2 regions of the Lactiplantibacillus plantarum genome follow, and region 1 is predicted to be linked to the other one. Evidence: a T-box and tRNA genes for the amino acid it is inferred to sense, from the RefSeq annotation. Region 1 holds a T-box; the other holds one or more tRNA genes.
The links. The T-box of region 1 lies ahead of tyrS (tyrosine--tRNA ligase). A T-box ahead of a tRNA ligase gene usually reads a tRNA of that ligase, here a tRNA-Tyr.
Positions count from the first base shown of each region.

Region 2: it has a tRNA-Tyr gene. The T-box ahead of tyrS (tyrosine--tRNA ligase) is inferred to sense a tRNA for this amino acid. The anticodon was not compared.

Region 1 covers NZ_CP039121.1:785,424-793,317, reverse strand. Annotated here, with positions in the region: gene E5260_RS03515 (ECF transporter S component) at 511-1,026, opposite strand; gene tyrS (tyrosine--tRNA ligase) at 1,161-2,417, opposite strand; T-box leader at 2,471-2,665, opposite strand; gene E5260_RS03505 (hypothetical protein) at 2,842-3,507, opposite strand; gene E5260_RS03500 (GH25 family lysozyme) at 3,607-4,905, opposite strand; gene E5260_RS03495 (C39 family peptidase) at 5,379-6,149, opposite strand; gene E5260_RS03490 (YueI family protein) at 6,735-7,238, shown strand; gene E5260_RS15365 (hypothetical protein) at 7,545-7,718, shown strand.
Region 2 covers NZ_CP039121.1:2,745,911-2,753,804, forward strand. Annotated here, with positions in the region: gene nagA (N-acetylglucosamine-6-phosphate deacetylase) at 1-285, opposite strand, end outside; gene proC (pyrroline-5-carboxylate reductase) at 364-1,155, opposite strand; gene pnuC (nicotinamide riboside transporter PnuC) at 1,516-2,337, shown strand; gene E5260_RS12970 (SLC13 family permease) at 2,530-3,636, shown strand; gene E5260_RS12975 (metallophosphoesterase) at 3,795-4,637, opposite strand; gene E5260_RS12980 (cupin domain-containing protein) at 4,672-5,007, opposite strand; gene E5260_RS15545 (cupin domain-containing protein) at 5,038-5,355, opposite strand; gene E5260_RS12990 (hypothetical protein) at 5,743-6,180, opposite strand; tRNA gene E5260_RS12995 (tRNA-Gln) at 6,521-6,592, opposite strand; tRNA gene E5260_RS13000 (tRNA-Tyr) at 6,602-6,684, opposite strand; gene E5260_RS13005 (metallophosphoesterase) at 6,760-7,602, opposite strand; gene E5260_RS13010 (peptide MFS transporter) at 7,657-7,894, opposite strand, start outside.

The sequences.
Region 1 (7,894 bases):
TTGATTCAAAATCAAGAGACCCTACACATTTGATTCGTCGAAACTTTGTTCAGTTTTCAAAGATCTAATTCCGTGTGTTAATCGCTTAACACAACTTAATCATCATAACATCTTAATCAATATCTTGTCAACAACTTTTTTTTTAAGAAGTAACTTGATTAATTTGTCATAGTTGCCGTTGCGACAACAGAAACTATCTTACCAATTACTGAAGAAATTGTCAACAACTAATTTCAATAATTATTTGGTGGTGAGATGCATCTGCCGTAGCAGCAACGTTTACTAATAAGCCAGTTATGAAACTGTCAACAATTAATCCAATGTTTTTTCACTTTTATGAAAAGAACGGCACAAAACTGTCGTCAATTACACAATTACTACATTATATGTCATCGATTAACATCATTGTGAGATGGCACTATGTTTTCCAATTTAAGGATTCCCTTTAGACAGCAAAAAAGCGCCCGTAAAAGCACGACGAACGCTTATCTTAAGCCAGCACATCTAATTTTAAAAATTCAAATGACGTTTAACGATTGGTCGAATTCCCGCAACAATTGGGAATGCCAAGATACCACCAACCACAGCTTGAACTAAATTAGTCGGTACACCAACCAATCCAGTTGCCATCGTATACAACAGCGAATCTGACAAAAAGTATCCGACCACCATCACCACTACCGCAGTAATTATCGCTGCAATCTGTCGACCATGTGATTTGCTAGCACCAAGATATCCTGCTATTCCGCCCTCTAAACCATGAACGAGTAGTGAGAAAAACATATACTGTGGATACCCTAGCAATAAATCTAGTAATAGTCCGCTAGCACCGCCAACAATGACCCCACCACGCCAGCCAAAAATCAGTGCTGCAATAAAGATTCCCGCATCACATAAGTTAATATAACCGTGTGTCATCGGGATTGGGATATGGAAAAAGATAGAAATAACAACATTAAGTGCGATCAACATCCCCAGGATTGCAATCGTCCGTGTATTAAATTTAACCCCCACCAAAACTTTCATCTCCTCAATTGATTTTCATCTGGCAATGATCACACATTATTAATGTGACCTAAATAAATTTTACACCAGTTCTTACTTGTAATAATAATAAAAAGACTGGGCCACAACGGGTCCAGTCCACCTGCTAAATTAACTTACTTAACATGTGCCAAGAAGTAACGTTTCTTACCACGACGTACAATGACAAATTTACCATTAAAGGCTGCGGACGGATCAATCTCGGCCTCGACATCCGTCACCTTTTCACCATTGATTCGAATCGCACCGTTTTTAATATCTTCACGTGCTTGACGCCGAGAAGGTTCGAATTTCGTAGCATCAACCAGCCACAAGACAATGTTTTGCTTTTCAGCTGAGACGTCTGCTGATGGCACACCCTTGAAACCTTGTTCAATTTCGTCCGCCGTTAAACTTTGAACATCACCAGTAAACAACGCCTTAGTAATATTTTCAGCTTCAACTACCGCCTGCTTGCCATGAACAAATTCCGTGACTTCTTCAGCTAAGCGCCGTTGTGCTTCCCGTTTTTCAGGTGCAGTCTTCACCGTTTCGGCCAATCGATCGATTTCTTCATGACTTAAGAACGTGAAGTACTTGAGGTATTTGACGACGTCTCGATCATCCTGGTTGATCCAGAATTGATAGAATTCATACGGTGATGTCCGTTCAGGGTTTAACCATACGGCCCCACCAGCAGTCTTACCAAACTTAGTCCCATCCGCCTTCAACAATAATGGAATTGTTAATCCGTAAGCCTTAGCGTCATTGCCTTCTAAGCGGTGGATCAAATCGGTCCCCGCGGTGATATTGCCCCACTGATCAGCCCCACCAATCTGGAGTTGCACATGTTCAGCACGGTACAAGTGTAAGAAGTCAACTGATTGTAAGATTTGGTATGTGAATTCAGTGTATGAAATGCCCACTTCCAACCGGCTTGCAACAACTTCCTTGTTCAGCATCGTGTTCACACTGAACAACTTACCATAATCGCGTAAGAAATCTAGTAATGAAATTTTTGATAACCAATCGTAGTTATTCACAATCGAAAAGTTTTCGTCATGACCAAACAACTTGTACATCTGAGCACTTAAGCCATCCTGATTATGCTTCACTTGATCCATGGTCTGTAACTTACGTTCTGAGTTCTTACCAGATGGATCACCGATAGCACCCGTCCCACCACCAACTACAACGTAGGGATGATGACCAGCCAATTGGAATCGTTTGAGAATCATGAAAGGAATCAAATGCCCAATATGCATACTATCCCCGGTTGGATCAATCCCACAGTATAGTGAGACTGATTGGTTTTCGGTAAGTTCCTTTAACCCGGCCTCATCCGTTTGTTGGTTAATGGCACCACGCCATTTTAAATCATCGATAATGTTCATGTTAGTCCTCCTCGTTATTGTCGCTGGACAAAAAAACTCGCCCCTGTCATCAAAACAGGGACGAGTTTTCCGCGTTACCACCCAAGTTATCACCAAATGTGATCGCTCATTGATTAGTAACGGATATCATCCGGCCAATGGCAGTTCACGTTATGTAATTCATCTTTGACCACAGCTCGGTTCGCACCACCCACCGAGTCGCTAGACTGTTGGGTCAACGACTACTAATTAACGATCACTACTTTTTAATTATTACCTAACATCATAAGCACTCCACTGCCAAAAGTCAATCCTATTTTCGGTCAAAACATCGCATTAAACCCACTAATCTAACCATAGTGTCTGGCTTGTGAATGCGGTTGACGTCGACACAGTGATATAACCAGACTACTGGCACTCATTTATTGAGCTCCCAGGTAAAAACTTAATCTTTAGCATCCGCCGCAATTTTGACAACGGTATTGGCTTGCTGGCCTTGAACCTTAGCAACCTGTTTGCCATTTTGCCATTGAACTGAGTTTGCCTGTCCGTTTTGTGGGGTATCGTACACGGTAACGGCACCACTCGTGACATTTTTACTCGTCAAATCTTGCTTTTGAATCTGATTATTGACCTGATTAGCAAACTTGGTTGGATTACCAGCAACGTCCTGTGTATTGGCAATCGTTGTCACTGACCAACTACCCGTGTTCCAATGAACATACACTTTGCCCATCGTCCCTTGAACCGTTGCCGCTGTACCTGAATTAAGTGTCGTACGCTGACCCTGCGTATTCGCTAAGTAATCGACTTGGCTGCTGGCATCACTTTTCGTATTGTAGTTCGTCTGTTGATACGTCGCAGTCGTCGAACTAGTCCCAGCTTTGGCGTACTTCACCCGGTAGTTTCCCTTGGTCCCACTTGCACTGATGGCCTTGACTGTTTGATTGGTTGCCTTGACGGTCGTAGGCGCTGCCGTCTGACTAACCAAACTAACACTGTCTGAAGCCGCGTGTAATACATTCGTTACTGAAGGTACGGCAACAATTCCGACCACCAACATCCCAGTTGCAGTGGCGATTCCTAATTGAATTTTGCGCTTAAAGTTCATGAAAAATATCCTCCTAATTTCTACAACAAATGACCGATTTTACTTAACCATAATTACCTTTTCTACCATGATAATGAGAACTGAGCGACAGCCATGCAATCAGCTAAGTCCTCGCTTGTCCCGAGAAGTGTTATGTACGGGACGTATTTGTGTTCGTTGCCGACGTGGTGCACGACGAATCGTCGACCCTCGCCGCTGCACCGTTACTCGTAGTGCGCGGCGGCGGGATTGCCTGTTTTTCGTTACTCGCTGCCTCAGTGACGGTTGACGTCGCGTAAGTCGCTGCCGCGTTCGCCCTTTTGAACGAGTCACCGGTTTTGTTCGAATACTCTTACCGGGCCGCCGAAGTTTAGTTGCTTTGGACGTATTCAGTTTAAACTGTGTTCCTGTACGTCGCGTCGCTTTAAGTTTTATCACTTTGGGCTGAGTCGCTCGGCGTCGAATGGCGCGATGCTGAGTTATTTTGCCATGATGGCTGTTAACACTGATCGTTTGCAATGACCGCCGTTTGACGCGCGCCACGGTCTGCGAACGCGACTTATTGCTTACCACTTTCTGCTGCACCGGCCGAGTCTTCACAGCTGGCTGAACTGCTGGCCTCTTAATGGCGACAACTGCTTGGCCCGCCCGTCCATGCTGTTGATTGTGGGCCGGCATAGTCAAATGGCGATCGTGCACAACTTTCAGTCTTGGTTGAGCTTTAATCGCAACACCGGGTGTGCCACGGGTCGTCCCCAACCACCACGAAACGGGATGAACACTAGTAATGACCCGACTATTATCAACCGGTGCCGCTAGCCCAGCTAAATGATAGCGATTGGTATACTGCCATAATGCCGCCGAAATGATTGGTGGGTTAGGCGTTAGCGCACCAATCCACTGGGCATCAAACCGTTGCCGCGCTTGGTTGGCATACGTCAGTGCGAACGAAGCATACGAATAGAAGATCAGTTTTTTGTTAGTCAATGCGCGCATTTCACAATACCAAGCCGCAACTGCCGCATTAGTTGATCCTGAACGTACCGTATTAACTTCAAAATCCAAAGCATAAAAACGCGCAGCTTTATTGGAGCGCGCATAAAACGCTTGGGCTTCACGGCGCGCGCTAGCGGCATCCGTAAATTGCGAAAAATCATACTCACCAAATGGAATCCCATAACGAACATATAATGCCGTATTATTCGCTGCGTCCCGGTCAACATAATTTAAACCATACTGACGACGATTGATCACAAATAGCACTTGCGACTTCATCGCCTGCACCTGACTTGGGCTGAGCTGTCCTTGCCACTCGGAAATATCGACCACCGCGTGTCCCTGTGCTTGAACCGTAATTTGCCTGCCAAGTGTGGCGACCACCGCCGTTCCAACTAACCAACTGAGCCTTTTAATCCCCATCATGCGGTCCCTCTCCCCATACTGTGCTCCGCAATTAAAAAAATTATCATCATAAGTTGTTGGTGATTCCCACAATCACCAACAACTAAACTATCAAGGACAGTTTATGACATACCCATAACTTTAACATTCTTATACTACCAATAATAGGCCATTTTTAATGGGCTGGGGCGTCAATTCGATTTCAATTCAGTTACAGCTTGTTAACAAAGCGTCGCCCCTTTATGGTTAATATTATGAACAACTCTGGAAAGGCTGATATTTGAATTACAGTTTGGTTACAATCATGATATTGTTAGCAGTTTCTCACCCGCTTTCCGGTGCCCGAACTACCCATACCACGGGATATTACAACCGTTTCATTCGAAAATACCGCCACAAAAAAACAACTAACCCTCATCAAGATTTTGGCTCATCTTGACCAAGATTAGTTGCTTAAACTAATTGGTTCACAATAGCATGTTGTTAACTAACTAATGTGGTAACGTCAGAACAATGGCTTGCTTGCCCATCTGATTATAAGCAGCCTCAAAATTCTTCCAGCTGACTGCCTGCTGTTTTTCTCCGTACGGATTGTTAATATAAATCAACTTTTTAGTCCGGTTAAAGCCAACAATGACCACGCTGTGCATATCATAAGTCACTTTAACGGAGCCCTGTGGTGTCTGCCAAGTTTGCATCGTGCTGACCGGTGCAAACGAAGCCGTCGTAATTGTCCAAACGGGCCGTCCTTGTTCTAACTGTTCAATCACAGTATCAAAGTTTGCCCCCGTTAAGTCCTTCACCTGACTAGTCTCAGTTTTCGCCAATTTATAGATTGGCTTATGATAGACACCTAACCCAGGATCGTTACCAGTAATATCCCCAACAAACCCATACTCTGGATTCCCATGTTCGCCGTCACTATAAGTGAGTGGCACACTCGTAATCTTTGCCGCTAATTCATTTTTAGTGACATTGATATGCGCGTAATTCATCAACATCGTTAACGATGTGACTTCACAACCATTGTATAAACGTGGTGTTGTCATTTGATTCACTAGCGGGACGTCCAACTTGACCTGATTGACCGACTTGGGCTTCGTTTGGGAACTAGACTTAGCTGCATCCGTTTGTTTAGTTGTAAACGATGCATCAATCCAGTCAGAAACTTGTGTGCTTGTAAATCCAATGACCCCCAAAAGCACCATGGCAATTATGATCAGCGTCCAGGACCGGCGCCGTTTCCGTAAATGTCTTGGCATTTGTTACCATCCGTTTCTCTTTTAATTTGATTGACTACTTTCCTAACATACTATGTAGTATCATACCATGGACGAATCAATAATACACCTTTACAATCTTAAAAAAAAGGCTTGTATAATCAGCCGTAAGTCAATGCTGACAAGGATTAAGGTTAGCCTGGTTAATCATTAAGCAGCACACTGCTTTAATCAGTTTATTGATATATTAGTAACCTTATTATCAATTTGTTGAATTAGCCCTGACCGTTACTTAGATTATAATTGAGATTATCTGGCCGAGGCTGGCTTTTCCCAAAATGGCCTTGAATATTCGTTATTTGCCGATGAAGTCAATTTTCCTAATTCTGGGCACCTTCGTTATTTTATGAAGCACTGAGTCCTTGTTTTCAAAACAGCATTAAATTGGCCCCGGCAAATCCGTTGCGTCCTTAGATTATCTGTCATCCGTTTCAAGCCTAGTGGCATCCAAAGTTTTAACTTCTGATCAGCTTTAGAAAATTTTATGTTGATTAAAGCGCTTTCTTTATTACAATAGTAGTAAAAGCAGTTAAATTTTATGGTTAATTGTGAAAGGACCTGACTGGCATGGCTAATTCTGAAGACCAAATGGATAAACACTTACAATCCGCAATATTCGGGGCCCCCGTACTACATCCGGATGAACAACACCGTAACCTTGGCACGTTTCACGAACGAATCGATGTGGGCATTACTTTCACCCAAGCACTCATGCGTGACTACTCAACCGAACTAAAAAGTGAAATGGCGGCCCATCCTGATTACCAGCTACTCCTACATGGCTTGCTAGATGAAGACATCCTGAATCGCTACGTTAAACTAGCCAACCAGCAGCACATCAGGTTTGCGATTCGAAATGACCTCATGTACCAGCACACACCTACGAGCCTCGCCATCGCCCTAGTCGCCAACTGTGCCATCACGCCACCGACAATCGATATCGATGAACGTTTTCCCGTTCCGCCACTTAACACAACTACCGATTGGTCGCACGACGTCCTCATCGATCACATTCACCGTCATCTGGAACGCAATCGTCAACTCTTCAGCATCAAACACCACTTAATCTAACCAGTGTCTTACTTTGACATCTATTGTGCGTGTTGACATGAATTATGGTTAAAACAAACTGTTTAACTGCATTATTTTCCGTCAGCCGGTGCGCGTCCTATGCCGACCTCCGGGGCTGGGTGACAATTGCTGGAACGCAGCCGACGTCGATTTGAGCTAACGCCCAACCCGCGTCATCTCAAATACGAGTCTTATTCTAAGCCGGAAGCAACCCACTTCCAGCTAAGAATAATTTGGCTACTGAGCATTGTCACCCAGCCCCTCCAGTCTCAAGCCTGTGAGGGGCCACGGGTTGAAGCCGCTCGAATGGCTGATGAACGACCACCGAACTTAGCACAATCTATCGTTGGCTATTTTGATACTGGAACTTCAAACAAAGTGTTAGGTGCATTAGCACTTTGTCGAGAGATTACATCTTACTACACCAATTCAGGATTAGTGAGCTATCTCAATATCACTTTCAGTCTGACAGTTGATTAACAAAATTATCGTTTATGAAAAGCAACGACGAATTCATCAAAAGCTTAGGTACATCTTTGTCCGCCATTCGAACACTATCCCGACTGGAAGGCATTTCGGCCAATGCTCAGCGGTGAAATTCCACTTAGCAAGCGTCCTTGGCTTGGTTAGTGGAAGACCAGTATTTAAGACGTGGT
Region 2 (7,894 bases), 1.3 Mb from region 1:
GAAGTATGACGTAATACCTTCGCGGGCAACCATATCATTAACCATTTCGTTAATTTCAGCTGGATTCCCGTCCATTGAATCAAAACTATAACCACCATGGCTATGAACATCAATGAAGCCCGGTACAATCGTTTTGCCACTCACAAATTCGATATCATCATCGGGTTGGGCCACGTAGTCATCCATTGGACCAACCGCTTCAATTTCCTTACCGAAACGAATGTAGCCGTCATCGATCTTTTCTAGACCAGTATAAATGATGGCATGTTTTAACACTTTGCTCATGAACAATTCCTCCTTGGATTTATCTGGTTTAATTATAATCGGTATAGACCAAACTTGCAACCACCAGCACCAAGTAATTTAAGATTCGCCAAGTTCCTTCGCAATCGTCGCATCAATTCCCTTCACCACTGCGGTCATAAAGCCGGCCTCTTCCATGGCCAGTAATCCAGCAACCGTCGTGCCACCAGGTGAAGAAACTTGATCGATCAGGTCAAACGGAATTTTATCAGAAGCTAAAACATTCTGCGCACTGCCCAGCGTGGCCTGCGCCGCAATCTTAGTCGCTGCATCCTTGCTCAAACCGTGCTTGACGCCTGCGCGGGCCATCGCGTCAATAAAGAAATAGATGTAGGCCGGCGAACTACCTGCTAAGGCTGAAAAAGTTGGAAAATCTTTCTCAGCGATGGCACTCGTGGCACCAATCGCATCGAATAATTGTTGCCCAGCCGCATATTGCTCTGGTGTTAAGGCATCATTACCAACCAACGCCGTCATCCCGGCACCAATCGCCACGTTCACATTCGGCATGATTCTCAGAACGGGGAGATCAGGGACAACCGTGGCATAATCGGCCAAACTCAATCCTGATACCATTGTAATAACCCACTTGCCCGTTAAAGCTGCTTGAACTTCTTTTAATGCGGCCAACGCAATGTTCGGCTTAACTGCCAAAACGATAACGTCAGCAGCTTGTGCCACGGCCAAATTAGTGTCACAGGCCTGTAGCCCATTTTTTTGCGCATAAGGTTGATAACTCGCAGCATGGGCACTGTGAATATAAATATCTGCTGGGACGACCGCTTGTTGTTTTAACCACCCATCAATAATCGCGCGGCCCATGTTACCGGCACCAATGAATCCGATTTTCATCCGTAAAACGCTCCTCTGACTTATAATTTATATCATTAACCACTAACCGATTAACGGCTAGGCAGGATTAAACAGACATTCCCGCTTACTCTTCTACTATACCAATATTTGTGAAACTGTGGGTAATTAATCACTTCTTTCAGCTCAACTTTCACTATCAACAAATAAATATCACGAGCCACTCTATTAAGGTGATTGCTTATCAATACTGAAACCAATTGATTAATCTATTAATAATCGGCCTTCAATATGTGCGAAGCTCGTTGACAGGTCTGCTTGAACAAGCTAATGTAAACAGCAATCAAACACAGCGTTGCTTCCGAACACGGCTGTCTAAAAACAACTAAGGAGTGTTTCACTATGAACCAGAACAACCATTTCCGACTCACCTTATCAACCCTGCTGCAACAATGCCAGCAAGACATCACTAGTCTGCCCACGGCCATGCGCGCCGTCTTCAGCTGGCAACGGGGACTTAATGAATTAAAGACGCTTCGCCGCACCACTAAGTTGATGATGAGCACGATGCTAATCGTAACCATCATTGGTTTTATTCTGGGTCGCGATTACAGCCTACATGGCTGGATTGGCCTATTGACCGGGATTACGGTCGTGATTAACTTAATTCTGGTTGATCAAGGGCGACTGACGAACTATAGTTGGGGCATTATTGCCTGTGCGGCTTGGCTTACTACGGCCATCACCAATCGGCTGATTGGTGACATTGCGTCGCAATCATTTTACCTTATCATGCAATTTGTCGGCATCACCGTCTGGCATCGTAAAATGGCAGCGCAACCCGATGCCAGCGAACTGACTGGTCGTAAATTGAGCAAATTAGCCGGTTGTGCCTGGTTCGCGTTAGCCGTACTCGTCTACGCCATTGTCTTACACTTTAGTAAACAACTTAACGGTAACCAAATCTACCTGGACGCGACCCTGTTACCACTTGGGATTGTCGGTAGTGTCCTCATGGTCAACGGTTATCGTTCCCAATGGGTTGCGTGGATCACACTCGACGTGATTAACGTTATTATCTGGTTCAACCAATTAAAAGGCTTCAGTCCTGCAGCCGCCTCAATGTTAGCATTGCAACTAGTGATGCTCGCTAACGCGTTATATGGTGCCTACTTGTGGTTCTTCGGTCAAAACACTCAGCAAGATAAACTAGATACACATTAAGCAAGCTAACTGGCAATCAAAACCAAGCACTAATCGCTTCAAAGTTAAACACATAACTTTGAAGCGATTTTTTATTTGGGTTACCGTTCGGGTGGCTACATCCTTATCTGAAAAATGTCTATCAGTTTACATTTAGCGACGAGTTTGTTTAAGTTAGAACTAATTAACTGACTATTGAGGGGGACGTTTACCATGGTGACAGTCGTTCGTCGCACACTTCACGATAAAATCTTTATTATTGCATTAATTTGTGCTGGTTTAAGTTTGTTCATCGGGACACCCCAACTGACGGCAATTAATTGGGCTACGATTGGCACCTTATTTGCACTCATGATCAGTGTTCAATTACTTCGCGCGATGCATTTGCTTGATACTTTAAGGGACTGGCTCTTAGTTAAATCACACGATACCCGTCAAATGTGTCAATTATTCATCTTACTGGCCTTTGGTGGCTCAATGATTTTAACTAACGACGTTGCGATCCTAACGTTAATTCCAATCTTTCTCACACTCGCCCGGCGGCAGCACCTGGCCATTGCCTACCCAACGACTTTAATTATCATGGCAGCCAATCTTGGTAGCGCGTTTACGCCCATTGGCAATCCCCAAAATTTATTTTTGGTCACGTTCTATCACGTTAATCTATTCACGTTTTTTAAATTGTCGACTCCGTTAATGCTTGCTAGTCTAGCTTTATTAGTTGCCTTAAGCCGGCGGTTACCTCGGTTGCCGCTAACTGTAACACCAACCAAATCTACGCCCATTTCTCGCAGTCAAATCGGGCTTGCGGGCGGCCTGCTCAGTTTCATTATGCTTGGCATTTTTAATTTGGTGCCCATTTCACTAGTTATTATCGGAACGATTGTCGTAGGCCTCATGATTAACCGACGCGTCTTTCAGTACGTTGATTACGCACTACTCTTAACCTTTATCTGCTTCTTCATCTTCGTTAGCGCCATCAGTCATAATCCCGCAATAACGCATTGGCTCAACCAATTAACTCAGACAGCCCCCAGTGTCTATATTACTGGACTAATTACTAGCCAAGTCATCAGCAATGTTCCAGCCGCCATCTTACTAGCGAATTTCACGCCCCATTTATCAGCGCTATTTTTAGGCGTCAACATCGGCGGTCTGGGGTCATTGGTGGCCTCACTAGCAAATCTGCTTGCCTTAAAACAATTGTTGCCCTTCAATGATGAACAACCACTCCACCATTTTTTGATCGTGTTTACGGCCCTCAATGGACTTGGCCTGTTCATTTTAGGCCTTGGTGGCTGGTTCTATTTACACCTATAATTCAGTTACGCTGAGTAACGATTCAGTGAGAACTTGCAAACCAATCAACTTGAAATAGTGCGAAAACCAGTAACTAGCGTGACATCATAAAAGGAGCAGTCTCAATATCATGTGAGCCTGCTCCTTTTACGTTCTATCTCTGAGATGTTTAGTGATACTTAGTGCGCCTGATCCACCAACATGGCCGGAGTGACGATTTGCTGACCATCGTAGCGGTGACCCTTGATCACGCGTTTCGCCCTGACAAATTCACCATCGACCGTCAGCGTTAACGCACAAATTCCACCATCAAACAGGCCTGAACGACTGCCTGCATCAATTAGATATCGTGGAACGTCTTGCGCATCTGCCTGCATCTTTAAATAACCAGTGTGTGAACCAGTCAAGGTCTGCACCGGCGTATGACCAGTAATGATGACTTTATTGAATAAGTTCCGATGCCAACAGTGACTGCCAGTCGTGAAGTCATCATAATAGTCATCCCGAATCCACAGTAGGTCAGTCGTTGTTTGTTGTGTTAATGGGTATTGCCAGTTAACACCCGCGTGCATAGCCAGTAACCGACCATGTTGCCACATCAGCGGCAAATGTGCTAAGAAATCAGTATCCGGCTTTAATCGCGCACCATTTAATGCCCGCCGAACATGATTGGGATTGGAGGAGTAAATCCCTAATTTGCGCCAGGTCCGGTGACCACCGTTCAACACCCAAGTTGCGGTGGCATTGTCATCACCATGAGCTGTCCGTAGCCAAAATTCATCATGATTGCCAAGTAAAGCCACATCGCCGTATTCCCGTACCCGTTTTCTAACCATCGTCAGTACTTTTAGCGGCGCCAACGGAGCTGACTCGGTGGCATGACCAAAATAGCGTGCCGCCGTACCATCAATATAATCGCCCAAGAAAATCAAGCGCGTCGCGGTAACTTCAGGATCGGCTAATAAAACTGCCAGATCATCCGCGGCACTATGAATATCACCAATAAACGTATACAGCGGCATATTACTCCCTCCGTCTCATCAATAACCACGTGCATTAGTCGGGTTTAACGACCACCAATAACATCTGAAATCCTTGAACGGCATATAACGCGTGCCGGGCATCCTTAGGAATCACGATCGATTGTCCCGCAGTTAAATGATAAATGGTGCCTTCAATCGTAATTTCCGCTTCTCCACTTAAAATATTGACCATCGCATCGCCCTGGGCAGAATGGCCGCCAATCTCTTGGTCGGTTGCGACTGAAAATAGCGTCATACTTAAATCATCCCGTTGAACCAGTGTCCGGCTATTAACTTGATCATCATCCAGTGGAATTTGTTCAGTTAAATTGAGGACCTTAGCATGATCAATTTTGTTAATTAAACTCATTTGAATTCCTCCGCATCTCGCTATTAAGGCCTATTTCGTTTCTAATTGAATAAACTGGCACGGCTGCTCAGCGACCAACGTATGGACCGTATGAGCTGGCACCACTAACATCTCGCCCGCATGCACTTCTTGGTCGGTCTCCGTCGCCAAACGGACGGTCAAAGTACCATCAACAACCTCAAATAAGCGGGTCAGCGTGGATTGTTCAGCACTAATACTTTCACCCGCCGCCATTGCGTACATCGCAAACGGCAGTTCAATCCCTAATTTTCGAGCAAATGATTTACTAGTAATTGCATGCTCCCGGTAAGTCATCGTGGTTTTTAAATCAATTTTAGTTACCGCCATTTCAAATCCTCCTTGGTCATCATCATGGTCGCTTACGTTATTCATGATGGTATGATTTCTTAAATTAAGCTTAACGCTAACAAACTCAATTTTCGAGGTTCGATTGAATAAACATCTTATAATTCTGAATAACTGACTGCTAGTCATATACTTAATAACCACGTCATCTCTGGCAGGTAAATGCCTTTGAATCCAGATATGGGCCATGCAAAAAAGCTGCCCAAGCATTATTGCGACGCTGGACAGCCTGCCGTTACTGCATTTGATAACAGTTCTGTGGAAAATTTGATTTATTCAGTCAACTAGTTAGGGCTGGTAGTGGGACAACCAAGGGTACGCATACGTAGCCTCTTCAACCAAATCTCATAGATCAAGTTCCAATACGACTTATTTTCGATAATAAGCCTTGGCCCAGCAGTTGCGACGCTCCCGACACCACTGTTCAAAAGTACCTACAAACATTTGGACATCTTGCGCAGGAATTAGTTCTTCCGTTCGCTGCATGTGCACAATATCAGATATCACCGGATCAAAAGTATACGTAACAACCAGATGTTGTGGGATTCTTCGAATAATCCCACCGTTACGAGTAATCTCTAATCGCATCGTCTCCAGCTCAAGTTGAACTTGCGAATAAGTCTCTCTGGAGCAATAATCGACAACATCATACTGCTCATAACATCGTTTATACCAGGCATGCGAATTAGCCGGCAAAACATCAAATTCACCACGATTCATACGATTTCGAACAGCACGGTTAGCGCGCTTCTTTCCATAACCCATATGTGCTTTAAAAATTGGTGTGCTTTTATAAGAACGACTCATAATAATTGTGATGGCCGTCATGACGCGTTAACTAGTACGTATTTTTAAAATTAACAATGCCAGCCATTAACCTCTTCCGTGTACTTACGGAATAAATAAATTCATTGACCAGACCTCCTATCCCATCTGGATCGTGCCCCAAATAGAATACTAAAACATATCACATTATTATTGATGATGGCAAATAAACAGACCGAGACAAAAAAATCCACTTCGTGAAGAATCCGTTACGCATTCTTCACGAAGTGGCACTACCGCCAATATTAAGATAAATTTAAGCCAATAAAAAAGTCGTTACATCAAGATCCTAAGACCTGATTAACGACGAAAGGCGTAACAATTGGGCTAGCTGGGTTCGAACCAGCGCATCACGGGATCAAAACCCGTTGCCTTACCACTTGGCTATAGCCCAATAATGAAATGGAGGGGAGTGGATTCGAACCACCGAACCCGAAGGAGCGGATTTACAGTCCGCCGCGTTTAGCCAGACTTCGCTACCCCTCCGTAAATCATTCAACTATATTAGAATACATAATTTTGAATAAAAAATCAAGACTTTTTTCAAAGTTTTTTCAGTTTTTATTTCAAATCCAGAATTTGCGTATCTTGATACCACTCCGCCATAAAATTATTGGCTTGCCATTCATTGATACGCTTGAGTCCATAGCCCACTGCTTGGTCATAATAGGTGGTCTGACCAAACACCCGCGGTTGCGGATGAACGTGCAAATGACCAAATAAAACGTGCGCCACGTTAAACTGCTCCAACAGTTGTCCTAACCGGGGCGTTCCCATTAACGCGTTAGCCATATTCCAAAACCGATTATCATCAGAAAAACGCAAATAATCGATCCGGGGAACAAAGTGCGTCATAAAAATAACTTGCTTGTGATCCACAGCAGCCAAGTTAAGCTGCGCTTTTACTTGGTTGAGCATTAAATCAGTCCGCTCCTGATCGCTCATCGGCTGTTTAATAGCCCGGTCGATCCAAAACGCATTCTTCCAGTGTAAGAAGTCGGCCGCAGTCGTATCAGGGACCTGGGCAGCATACTGATAGTCATACCACCCATTATGTCCAATCACGCGCCAATCTGTACCAGAAATATCGATATACCGGTTATGCAGGTAGCCATCAAAATGCCCTGTTTCAAGCTCGTCAAACGAAATGCCATGGACCATGTCATGATTACCCGCAATCCAGTAAACACGCGTCTGTGCGCCTAATAGGGCCTGTAAATCGACGACAAACTGCTGACTACGCTGAAAGTCATTAAAAAGATCGCCAGCAATCAAATAAATCTGAACACCATTCTGTAAAAGATAGGTCGCCTGAGATCGCATCATCGCAGTCGCATCCACTCGATTAACATCAAAATGATTATCACTACTGAAAGCAATTCGTACGATGGTCAACCCCTCCAAAACAAAAAAGATATGCTACCACTAAGATAACATATCTTCGAGTAAATATTCAATTTAGCGAATGCCTTGCATCGACCGTTTAATCATTGGCACCATCATAAAGAGGATAATCCCTAAAACGACACTAACAATCCCGGTAATCGCAAAATATGGCACTTCGGTTTGCGTCGAGTAGAAACGGACAATCTGTGCATTAAGCGCACTACCAACCGAATCAGTTAGGAACCACATACTCATCATCTGAGAAGCAAAAGCCTTTGGTGCAAGCTTGGTGGTAACTGATAAACCAATT